Linked DNA regions of Flexistipes sp.. The protein of the gene in region 2 binds, or shares a complex with, the protein of the main gene of each other region. Links are inferred from orthologs where the notes say so. Each region holds a gene or a part of one and is shown on either strand. Other genes may lie near its edges. The genes, in order: metK and groL.

The links.
Region 1: the proteins of groL (region 2) and metK are in contact, whole or in part, in a cryo-EM structure (PDB 8P4O), measured with the Escherichia coli proteins. The link is inferred for Flexistipes sp. from one-to-one orthologs.

Annotation. Positions count from the first base shown.
Region 1 is NZ_JAXKVW010000007.1:96,349-105,952, reverse strand. What follows is about bases 2,250-5,049. They hold metK (methionine adenosyltransferase), read right to left. Parts: upstream 4,327-5,049; coding sequence 3,172-4,326; downstream 2,250-3,171. Other genes in these bases: tsaB (tRNA (adenosine(37)-N6)-threonylcarbamoyltransferase complex dimerization subunit type 1 TsaB), read right to left, coding at 5,036-5,049; rimI (ribosomal protein S18-alanine N-acetyltransferase), read right to left, coding at 4,567-5,046; UMU13_RS06620 (DUF465 domain-containing protein), read right to left, coding at 4,389-4,607; UMU13_RS06630 (dihydrolipoyl dehydrogenase family protein), read right to left, coding at 2,250-3,155. In the rest of the region: UMU13_RS06645 (PPC domain-containing DNA-binding protein), read left to right, coding at 100-528; UMU13_RS06640 (cytidylate kinase-like family protein), read right to left, coding at 503-1,213; folK (2-amino-4-hydroxy-6-hydroxymethyldihydropteridine diphosphokinase), read right to left, coding at 1,204-1,698; more of UMU13_RS06630, read right to left, coding at 1,770-2,249; more of tsaB, read right to left, coding at 5,050-5,611; dut (dUTP diphosphatase), read right to left, coding at 5,650-6,084; pnp (polyribonucleotide nucleotidyltransferase), read right to left, coding at 6,121-8,220; rpsO (30S ribosomal protein S15), read right to left, coding at 8,222-8,491; tRNA pseudouridine(55) synthase TruB, read right to left, coding at 8,568-9,467; 30S ribosome-binding factor RbfA, read right to left, coding at 9,451-9,604. UniProt on the Escherichia coli protein: Catalyzes the formation of S-adenosylmethionine (AdoMet) from methionine and ATP.
Region 2 is NZ_JAXKVW010000001.1:191,575-194,440, forward strand. It holds groL (chaperonin GroEL), read right to left. Parts: upstream 2,326-2,866; coding sequence 676-2,325; downstream 1-675. Other genes in the region: UMU13_RS00845 (pyrimidine 5'-nucleotidase), read right to left, coding at 1-103; UMU13_RS00850 (HIT family protein), read left to right, coding at 180-596; groES (co-chaperone GroES), read right to left, coding at 2,340-2,630; leuC (3-isopropylmalate dehydratase large subunit), read left to right, coding at 2,857-2,866.

The DNA.
Region 1 (9,604 bases), on a different replicon or contig from region 2:
GAGCAGTATAAACACTGCGAACTTAACAATTTTGAAAAAAATCTCTGTAAGATATAAGTTAGATTTATGATGCTGTCAACTAAAAGAATGGAGGTGCCCATGTACAACATTTTCAGAATCGACAACGTTTATCAGGGGCGGCTGAAAAAAGATGAAGATCTGTATTACGGTCTGATGAATGAAATAAAGAATCTTAATATACACGAAGGTTTTATTGCCGGTATCGGCAGTGTTACAAAGGCTTCCATTACATTTTATAATCAAAAGGAAGGAACGTATGAAAACACACATGTCAATGAGCCTATGGAAATTATCTCGCTTAAGGGAAACATTTCTCTGAAAGATGACAAGCCGTTTGCACATATCCATATCACACTTGCCAAAAGGGATTTTACCGTAATCGGAGGACACTTACTGCCGGATACACCGGTTTTCGCATTCGAATATGAAATATTCTCATATGCCGGAGAAAATGCCAATGTAAGAAAATTTAATGAAGATACTAAGCTTTTTCTTTGGAGCTTTTGATATCGATAAGACTCAAAATCATACCGGCTGCTTCGGAAACTGAAAGTTTATCAACGTTAATAACCAGGTGATACAGTTTGTCATCACTGATATCTTCTCCGTAATAGTGCTGCAGATAGTTCCTTCGTTTTTTATCTATATCCTCGACAAGTTTAGAAGCTTCTTTTTTCGGGATATCCCTCCGGCTTGCAATCCACTCAACCCTTTTAGAAACAGGTGCATACAGCCTTATATGCAGAGTATTGCGGTGTTCCTGCAAAACAACCTGTCCACCTCTGCCCATAATAACGGCGTTATCCTTATCGGCAATAAAATGAAATACCCTTTCACTCATCTGCCTGAAAACATCGCTGTCAAAAACAGGACTGTAATCGACATCTTCTTTAAACAGCTTCTCCTTCTCATCGATAATTTTCTCCGCCAACGGTTCTTTGAGTTCTTTGCCGCTTTTGCCAAACATCTCTTTAAACATCGACAAATCAATATATTTGGAAAGCCTGGCGTTAATATTCGAATGCTGTTCCTCATCAAATTTTGATACCACCTCCAAGGGAGTATCCGCTAAAATTGAAATATATTCAATAATCTGTTTATTAATCATAGAATAATTAAGACGTCCGGCAACTTCTTCTCCAACTTTCTCTCCGGAACAGCCGAAACTTCTGGAAATTGTCACTACCGCCATTTTAACTCTCCCAAACGATGAATCTCACTGTGATTATCCAATAAATCATACATTTTTTCAACACTAATATGATTCTCCGGATGAACATAGTCCGGCTCAATCTCCAAAAGCGGCAGCACAACAAAAGTTCTGTACGGGAACTCTTTATGGGGCAAAAAGAGTGATTTACTTTTAATAATCCTTTTGTCAAAATCAATAATATCGATATCAATATTTCTGGGTCCCCATTTGTAAGGGGTATCCCTATGCATTATTTTCTCAATAGTTTTGCAAAAAGAAAGAAGCTGACAAGGATTGATAAAAGTTGATGCTTTTAATACAATATTAAAGTAGTCCGGCTGAGCATCAAGAAGCAATGACCGGCTTTTGTAAACACCTGAAACGGAGATAATATTCAGAAGAGAAGACAACCCTGCGATAGCAGATGACAGATTTTTGGCTTTCGGATAAATGTTTGATCCCAACCCCAAGAAAACTGTATTCATTCCTAACCAACCTCTCTACCTCTCTACCTCACCACTTCACTATCTCACCATCTTACCACTTAACTATCTTCCTACTTCCCCCCTTTTGTCTTCACTTTATTTCCCAGCTCATTGAGAACTTCGGCGAAAGTAGGATGATTAAATATATATTCGGAAATATTATCGATTTTAATACCGGACTGGATTAAAAGTGTAAATGCTGTCACAAGTTCAGAAGCACCTTTTCCGAAAATATGAGCACCGAGAATCCTTTTCGTTTCCCTGTCATAAATCACTTTTACCAGTCCTTTGTTAAACCCTATTATCAAAGATTTTTCAAGATTTGTATAGGTATACTTTACCGTCAAAGGCGAGAAACCTTTCAGTCTGGCTTCCTTTTCGGTAAAACCTACACTTGAAACCTCCGGATCTATGTATAAAACCTTCGGCATAAATTCGTATTTAAATTTTCTCTGAACACCTGATATATGTTTAGCAACAAATGAAGAGGATTTATATGCCCAGTTAACAAGCATAGTTTTTCCCGATGCATCGCCCACAAGATATATATTTTTATTGCTGGTTCTAAAGCTTTGGTCAAGCTCCACACCGTTCTCATTCATTTGGACACCGGCTTTCTCTAATGAAAGATTATTCACAGCAGGTTTACGCCCGACGGCAACAAAGATTTCCTCAGCCTCCATATTATCATCATCATCAAAAAAAAGAATACTCTTATTCCCTACTTTTTCCACATTCACTATATTGGCATTCTTTCTCAGATTAATACCGTTCCTCTTGAAGCTGTCTTCCAGTCTTTTGGTGACCTGCGGGTCAAACGTGGAGAGTATTCTGTCCGTTTTTTCTACAATATGGACATCACAGCCTAATCTTCTGAAAAATGTAGCATATTCACAACCCACAAAGCCGCCTCCGATAACGGCAACAGAAGCAGGAACTGTCTGAAGATTGAAAATATTATTTGCATATAGGAACTTTTTTGTGGAAGGTATTTCAAGGGGAGGGTTATACGAACCCGTGGCTACAATACACTTGCCAAATTTAACTTCGTGCTTTTTACCGGTTTGACGGGATTGAATTTTAAGTTTATCTTTGCCGGCAAATTCAGCAATACCCTGAAAAAATTCGGAACCGGCTTCACTTAGCTGGTCGGTGAAAGCCTTTACTATTTTGGTGGAGATGTTTTCAACATACTTCCTGGATTTTTTGAAGTCAAACGGAGCTTTAACGGCCTCTTCGGGTATATCAATAAAATTAACCGTTCTTGTCTTAAATTTATTGTACAAATAACTCAGATACAGGGCGGTGTTCGACATGATACTGCCCGAGAAACAATACCCGCCTCCGATGTATTCAGAAACCACAAGAACAGAAAAACCGGCAGCGGACAGCTGTGTAGCGGCGTTCACACCTGCTGGCCCCGCTCCTATCACTATAACATCATATTTACTTTGCACTTTTCACCTGTTCTGGTTAGGAGCCAAGCTTGCCCGCCAAATCTTTTATATCCTGAGCCCTGGCAGTGTCTTCCCAGGAAAAACCATCCCGGCCGAAATGACCGTAGGCTGCCGTACTTTTATAAATCGGTTTTCTAAGATCCAGCGCTTCCATAATACCTTTGGGGGTGAGATCAAATATTTTTCTGACAATTTTTTCCAGCTCTGAATCGGGGACAGCACCTGTGCCGTAGGTATTTACGGAAACAGATACAGGCTCGACCACTCCGATAGCATAAGCCAGCTGCAATTCACATCTGCTGGCTAGACCGGAAGCAACTATATTCTTTGCAACCCATCTGGCTCCATAAGCAGCACTTCTGTCAACTTTTGAAGGGTCCTTACCTGAAAAGCATCCGCCTCCATGTCTTCCGGAGCCTCCGTAGGTATCCACAATTATTTTTCTGCCCGTAAGTCCGCAGTCTCCCATCGGACCCCCCACAACAAATCTGCCGGTGGGATTGATATGATATGTGATATCTTCATCATCAAGCAGATGTTTGGGGATAACAGGTTTGATAACCTTCTCAACTATATCCTCTTTCAAATCGGAAAGTTTTATATCATCGGCATGCTGGGTGGAAACCACAACGGTATCCACTTTCACCGGTTTGAAGCCGTCGTACTCTATAGTAACCTGCGATTTACCGTCCGGACGCAGATAAGGCAGTATCTCCGATTTTCTGACATCGGAAAGCTGCATACAAATTTTGTGAGCAAGCATTATCGGAAGAGGCATTAACTCCTCGGTTTCATCACATGCAAAACCGAACATCAACCCCTGATCACCTGCTCCGCCGGTATCAACCCCCTGGGCGATATCAGGAGACTGTTTGTCAATACTCGTCATCACACCACAGGTCTCATAATCAAAACCGTATTTTGCCCTTGTATAGCCTATCTCCTTTACTGTATCGCGGACAACGCCGGGAATATCAACATATGTGCGTGTAGTAATTTCTCCGGCTACGATTGCCAGCCCCGTTGTCACCATTGTCTCACATGCCACTCTGCTGAAGGGATCCTCACTCAGCATGGAATCAAGGATGGCGTCGGAAATCTGATCCGCAATCTTATCCGGATGACCTTCTGTCACTGACTCTGATGTAAATACATACTTTTTCTTATCCATTCAACACCTCTTGCATTTATTAAAAAGTTACCGGCAATTACAATCCCCAGTAAACGAATAAATCAACTGGATTTTTTATGCTCGGAAATAATCTGTTCCATCCTGTCTTTTCCCCTGAGCTTGATTTTTTTAATCTCTTTTATCTTCCGCTCAACCTCAGGTGGTATGTATTTCAAGCTGTAAAGCGCTTCCAAGTCCTGCTCAAGCTTCACATGTTCGTCAAAGAGTTCTTTAAATTCCTTATTGGATTCCAACAGCTCTTGCACAACACCCTGATTCATTTTTAACATCTTGCACCCCTTGTACATATAATTTCATAACAAATCCGTCGATACCTTGTGAGTAATAATTTTTCCTCAATCCAATTTTCCTGAAGCCCTTCTTTTTATAAAGATTTAATGCAGGAGCGTTATCCTGTCTAACTTCAAGGAAAATATGACAACTTTTTGATTGTTCTATAAGAAACTCCATCAATCTATCTGCAATCCCGCAGCGTCTGAAATCCTTTTTTACAGAAATATCCAAAAGCTCCACCTCATCCAACATCCATCTGTAAATAAGGTAGCCTGCAACCTGATTTTTTTCGAGAAAAACATAAATTGCGGAATCTTGATTCATAAACTCTTCATATATAGAATTATATGACCAGGGCTTTTGGAAGTTTTCCTTTTCTATTTCAGCAATCAGCTTTATATGTGAGATATCAGCTTCAATTACCAAATTTGAGCTCCGCTTCGGATTTAGTCATATAAAAAGGAACACAGTCTCTTAAAAACTGTGAAAATTTATTGTGCATTATTGCCTTGCTAAGATCAACATCACCTGAATTCTTCGTATTAATCAAAACAATATCAGAATCTATCATATCTTCGGTCACATTCTGATATTCAGAATATTTCCCCCTCTCAAAATCGTATTCCCTTAGGGCGAAGGTTTTTCCGCGCAGTTTGCACGCTATTCTGCTTTTTGATTTATTGATAACCAGCGCAGCCGCATCGAGAGATGAGATCCCTGAAGGTTTTATTTCCAATCCTGCTGCAATGCCCTGAATTGAAGAAACGCCGATTCTTATTCCGGTAAATGACCCCGGACCGATAACAGCTGTAATACTATCAAGCTGACGCAGCTGCATAGACACACTTTTCAAACAGTAATCTATTGCCTCCAGAAGCATCTCATTCATTTTGTTTTTTAGTTTCAGAGATATGTTTGAAATAAGCTCGCCTTCTCTTACCAGCGATAAGGACAAATTTCCCCATGAAGTGTCGATTAGCAATGAGTTCATTAGCTTAATATTATCTAATTACCTTTTATAGTCAAGATTTAAAAACCCGTATGTCCGAAACCGCCCGATCCTCTTTCTGTTGTATCCAACTCGTCAGAAAGAGTAAATTCAGCCCTGTAAACTTTTGAAAATACAACCTGAGCAATTCTGTCTCCTGTATTGAAGACAAAGTCGTTATCACCAAAGTTCACTAAAATTACCCCTACTTCACCACGATAATCAGAATCAATGGTGCCGGGCGTATTAAGTATTGTTACCCCTTTTTTTAAGGCCAAACCGCTTCTGGGTCTGATTTGGGCTTCATATCCTTCCGGAATAGAGAAAGATACACCGGTCTTCACCAGTTTTATTTTCCCTGCTTTCACAATTCCCGCTTCTGCAGCAAATAAATCTGCCCCGGCTGATTCTTCGGTTTTGTAAACAGGAACCCTGCTGTCTTTTGTTTTTTGTATTTTAACGTTAATTTTTTTCATACCAAGAAAAAAAGGTGTCCTGAGACACCTTTAAATTCATTCCATATCTTTTCTGGTTATTTTATGTCTGCCCCGCTCGTCTTTGCCCAGGTATTTCACCTTAACTTCATCTCCCACCTTCAGGTAATCTGCAATACTTTTAATCCGTTCTTTACTGTATTGAGACACATGAAGAAGTGCTTCCACACCAGGCAGAAGTTCTACGAAAGCGCCGTATTCCATAACCTTTTTAACTTTACCGGTATAAACCTTGTTAATTTCAAGCTCCTGCACCAGAGCTTCAATCTTTTCTCTGGCATTCTCAATAGATTCCTTGTCCGTGGCAAAGATATTAAGGATACCACCGTCAAGTATATCTATAGCTACACCGGTCTCGTCTATAATGCCTTTAATCGTTTTCCCGGAAGGTCCGATAATAAGCCCAACCTTCTCAGGATTTACATTGATTCTTTCAAATCTTGGAGCGTTATCAGGCAGCTCTTTTGGTGAAGGAAGCTGTTCATTCATTTTATCGAGAATGTAAAGTCTGCCCTCTTTTGCCTGCTGTAAAGCCTCTTTCAAGATATCGCGGGATAGTCCCTCTATCTTTATATCCATTTGTAAAGCTGTAATACCATCTTTAGTTCCGGTAACCTTAAAATCCATATCTCCAAGATGATCTTCCAAACCCATTATATCTGTCAAAACGGCAAATTTGCCCTTCTCATAGATAAGCCCCATAGCAATTCCTGCAACGGCATCTTTAACAGGCACACCGGCATCCATAAGTGCAAGGCTTCCTCCGCACACCGATGCCATCGAAGATGAGCCGTTCGATTCAAGAATATCCGAAACAATGCGCATGGTGTAAGGAAAACTCTCCTCATCGGGGAGAATATACTGAAGAGCGCGCTCGGCAAGTGCACCATGACCTATCTCCCTTCTGCCGGGAGGTTTCATAAAACCGACTTCACCCACACAGTAAGGCGGAAAATTATAGTGAAGCATAAAACGTTTTGAAGTTTCTCCTTCAATATCATCCACCATCTGAGAATCCATTTTCGTTCCCAGAGTTGTGGTGACAAGCGCCTGTGTTTCACCTCTTGTAAAAAGAGCCGAACCGTGTGCTTTTGGAAGGAGGCCTGTTTCAATATCAATCGGTCTTATCTCATCGTATTTTCTGCCGTCAACTCTCTGCCCGGAATTGAGTGTAACTTCCCTAAATACATTTTTTTCCACAGCAGAAAAAGCATCGTTGTAAAGTTTGGATTTATCAGCAAATTCCTCTTCACCTAGTTCCTCTTTGACTTTTTCAAGATATTCCTCTTTTATTTCGTCAATAGCATCGTATTTTTCCTGTTTTCCGGGAATCATTACAGCTTTTTTCAGTTTATCCCCTATTTCGGAATTAACCTTCTCCACCAAATCTTCCGGAGTGGAGAAATCACTGAAACTGATTTTTTCCCCGCCCAACTCATCTCTCATCTGTTTCTGAACGGCTATTATTTTTTTGATTCCTTCATGACCGAACTCCAGAGCATCAATAACTTCATCTTCAGAAACTATGTCCATTCCGGCCTCGACCATTACAATAGCATCTTCCGTACCGGCAACAGTTATATTCATTTCAAGCTCATCAAGTTTTCCTGCATTAGGATTCAACACAAGCTCACCGTCTATTCTTCCCACACGCACGGCACCGACAGGCCCGTTAAAAGGTATATCGGAAATCATCAGTGAAGCACTGGCAGCATTGAGTGCCAGAATATCACTTGAGCAAACCTGATCACTTGAAACCACCATAGCCACAATCTGGGTTTCATTTCTGAAACCGTCAGGAAAAAGAGGCCTTAAAGGGCGGTCAATCAACCTTGATATTAAGGTTTCCCTGTCAGAAGGTTTAGCTTCTCTCTTAAAAAAACCTCCCGGTATTTTGCCCACTGCGTAGAATTTTTCGAAATAATTCACTGTAAGGGGGAAAAAATCTATCCCCTCAGGTGCTTTATTGCTGCACGTGGCGGTAACCAGCGCAATAGTATCACCATGCTGCGCCCAAATGCTGGCATTAGCCTGTTTGGCTTTCCAGCCCGTCTTCAGATAAATCGGCTCGGAGTTTTCCCCGAGCACGATTTCGTAAATCTTCTCTTTGTTTTCCATATTACTTCCTTATTCCCAGATTGCTTATCAATTTTTTGTACCTGTTGTAATTTTTCTTTTTAAGATAATCCAGCAGCTTTCTTCTTTTGCTGACTAATATCAACAGGCCTTTTCTTGAATGATAATCCTGCGGGTGAGTTTTAAAATGTTCAGTAAGGTCTTTTATTCTATTGGTTAAAAGTGCCACCTGAACTTCCGGAGAACCTGTGTCATTGTCATGCACCTTAAATTTCTCCATAATCTCCTGCTTTTCTTCTTTTGCTAAAGCCATTTTACACCTCCTTGTAAAAACGAAAATTCTATCAAAAAAAAATTTATTTTACAATAATTTTATCAAAATATTCGAATTAAAGTTTATTTTTGAACACCTTAACAACTTTAATCGGTTTTCTGCTTCTTTTCATCTTCCTGCCAAAGGCCAGTATTTCGCCTTTTAAATTTTGTATAAAAAAGTTATCTCCCTGCTCTAAAGGAAGCTTTAAATACCCCTGTTTATCAGGAGCATTCCCGTTCATCAAAGCGTCAACAGCTTCATCCTTCACAACTGCAACAGGCCAGTTTAAAATATCATTCACATTCTTCATAAACGAATAATCGCCGTTTTCGATACATTTTTCGATTTCTCCAGGCGAAAAAGAGTCTTTCATATGAAAACTGCCGTTGGATGATCTCACAAGTCCGCTCATATATGCCAGACATCCGCTTTCATCGCCTAATCTGTCTACTAAGCTTCTTATGTATGTACCCTTATTGCATCTGATACGTAAAACCGCAACGGGAAATTCAAAACTCAGCAGTTCCATTTCTTTTATCTTCGAAGTTCTGTATCCTGCGTCCTCTATTTCACCTTTTCTGGCAAGCTTATATGCCCTTTCCCCGTTAAGCTTAACTGCAGAATATGATGGAACCTTTAAATTCACATCACCGGTAAAATTTTCCAGCAATTTCCGGAATTTCTCTTCATCAATTTTACAGTGTGGTCTTTCCTCCAAAATGCTCCCGGTTTTATCCATTGTGTCTGTCTTTTTACCGAAACATAATTCGGCCACATATTCTTTTTCAGAATCCATAATATAATCGGCAAACTTTGTTGCCTGATTTACGCAAACGGGCAGTACACCCTCGGCCAAAGGGTCAAGAGTTCCTGTGTGCCCGCATTTATCGGCACCAAGCAGTTTTTTTACCTTATTGACCGTCTGAAATGAAGATACTCCGGAAGGTTTGTAAACGTTAATTATTACGTTCATCTGATTTGTGAATTTCCTCAATAAGCTCTTCTATTCTGCTTGCCACTTCAATGGTGTCATCTTTAATAAATTCCAGATCCGGTATCTTGCGTATTCTTATCTTTTTATTCAACTGACTTATAATAAAACCTGTAGAG
Region 2 (2,866 bases):
CCTTATGAATCATGAAACTGTTTATTCTGTGGTTTACTTCCTCCAGAATTCCTGTGTCCGGATGATAAAGGGTGTTATCAAGATCAAATACATAATTTTGCATAGTTTCCTTTACTTTTGTTTTTTATAATACTAAATTATTAAGATAATACTGTCAATTAAGTAATAGGAGGGCATACATGGATTGTCTCTTTTGTAAAATGAAGGAAGGGGAAATCCCCTGTCAAAGAGTTTATGAAGACGATGACTTTTTTGCAATACTGGATATTAACCCAATTAACTACGGGCATACATTGCTTATTCCCAAAAAACACTTCAACAATATTCTGGATGCTCCTGAGGATGTTGGGGAAAAAACATACCCCGTTGCCCAGAAAATAGCCAAAGGAATTAAACAGGCGCTTAAGTGCGACGGAATAAATATAATTCAGAATGTTGAAGAAGCAGGAGGTCAGGAGGTTTTTCACTCCCATCTTCATATTGTTCCAAGGTTTAAGGATGACAATATAAGATTCTCCATGAAAAAGAAAAAGTATGCTTCTGATGATGACATGTGTAAATTCGCGAAGAAAATTGCCGATGTATTAAACAGATAGTCTGTTCATAAATCTTGTCAAAACCAAAAAAAGGGAGCCATTCAGGCTCCCTTTTTTAATATCTGAAAGAAGGCCGGGCTTACATCATTCCGCCCATGCCTCCCATTCCGCCCATGCCGCCCATATCGGGTGCACCGCCGGACTTATCGTCCTTATCAGGAACTTCTGTAATTGTGGCTTCTGTTGTCAACATGAGAGTTGCAACGGATACCGCATTTTGCAGAGCACTACGTGTAACTTTGGTAGGATCAATAACACCGGCTTCAATTAAGTCCATATAAGTTTCTGTTGCTGCATTAAATCCATAGTTATCATCTTTTGCTTCCTTGATTTTGTTAACAACTATAGACCCTTCGTATCCGGCATTCTCAACAATTTGCCTGAGAGGAAACTCCAGCGATTTCTTTATAAGATCGGCACCGATCTGCTCGTCGCCTTCCAGCTTTAACTCGTCAAGGACCTTCATTGCTCTTACAAGTGCAACACCGCCGCCTGCAACAATGCCTTCTTCAACGGCTGCTTTTGTAGCATTGAGAGCGTCTTCAACTCTTGCCTTTTTCTCTTTCATTTCTGTTTCAGTAGCAGCCCCAACCTTGATTACAGCAACACCGCCGACAAGCTTGGCAAGTCTCTCCTGAAGTTTTTCTTTATCGTAATCACTTGTTGAATCTTCGATCTGTTTTTTAATCTGATTAACCCTTGCCTGGATATCCTCAGTTTTACCTTCGCCTTCTACGACAGTTGTGTTTTCTTTATCAATGGTAATTTTCTTAGCCTTACCAAGATCGCTTAACTGAGCGCTCTCAAGTTTAAGACCAACATCTTCACTGATCACCTGTCCACCGGTTAACACAGCCAGGTCTTTAAGCATCTCTTTTCTTCTGTCGCCAAAACCGGGAGCTTTAACCGCAGCACAGTTCAATGTACCTCTGAGTTTATTAACAACAAGAGTGGCCAGCGCCTCACCTTCGATATCTTCGGCTACTATTACAAACGGAGCGTTTTGTTTTGCAACCTGCTCAAGCACAGGGAGAACATCTTTCATGTTTGATATTTTTTTATCATAGATAAGTATATATGCGTTTTCAAAGGAAGCTTCCATACTTTCAGCATCGGTTACAAAATAGGGGGAAAGATAACCGCGGTCAAACTGCATCCCTTCAACAACTTCCAGTACTGTTTCAGTGGATTTATTTTCTTCTATTGTGATAACACCGTCTTTGCCCACTCTGTCCATAGCGTCTGCAATAATTCCGCCGATTTCTGAGTCATTGTTTGCGGAGATTGTACCAACCTGGGCGATTTCCTTTTTATCAGAAATAGTCTTGGATATTCCTGACAGCTTTTCCACAACTTTTTCAACCGCTTTCTCAGCTCCTCTCTTAAGTTCCATAGGATTGGCACCGGCAACTACATTTTTGATACCTTCTTTATACAGTGCCTGTGCCAGAACTGTAGCAGTTGTTGTACCGTCACCTGCTATATCACTTGTCTTGGAAGCCACTTCTTTAACCATCTGGGCTCCAAGGTTCTCCAAAGGTTCTTCCAGCTCAATCTCTTTGGCAACAGTGACTCCGTCCTTTGTTACTGTCGGAGAACCGAATTTTTTTTCAATTAATACATTTCTTCCTTTGGGACCCAATGTTACTTTTACTGCATTTGCAAGTTTATCTACACCTTTTAAAATAGCTTGTCTTGCTTCTTCGCTAAATGTTATTGCTTTTGCCATCTTTTCACCTCCAATTACTGAATAATTCCTAAGATATCGTCTTCTCTCATTATCAGATAATCTTCATCATCCAATGAAATTTCCGTTCCCGCGTACTTGCTGAAAAGTACCTTGTCCCCGGTTGTTACAGATAACTCTGCTTTACTACCGTTATCCAAAACTTTACCTTCGCCTACAGCTATCACTTCGCCTTCCTGGGGCTTTTCCTTAGCACTATCAGGAATTATGATACCTGAAGCTGTTTTTTCTTCTGCTTCCACCCGTTTTACTAAAACTCTGTCGTGGAGCGGCTTGATTTTGGCCATTTCTACCTCCTTGTTTTGTTTTATATTTTATTTTATTAGCAGTCACCATCAACGAGTGCTAACAGCTTTTATATTTATATAAATCATGTAAAAAAAATCAAGAGAAAATTTTTAAAAATTTTATTTTTGTTTAGTTGAATTTTTTTTGGTAAAACTAAACTTTTGTTTGAAAAAAAACAGAAAATACACTATATTCTCCTGCATCAGACTAAACCGAGGTGTATAAATGGGAAAAA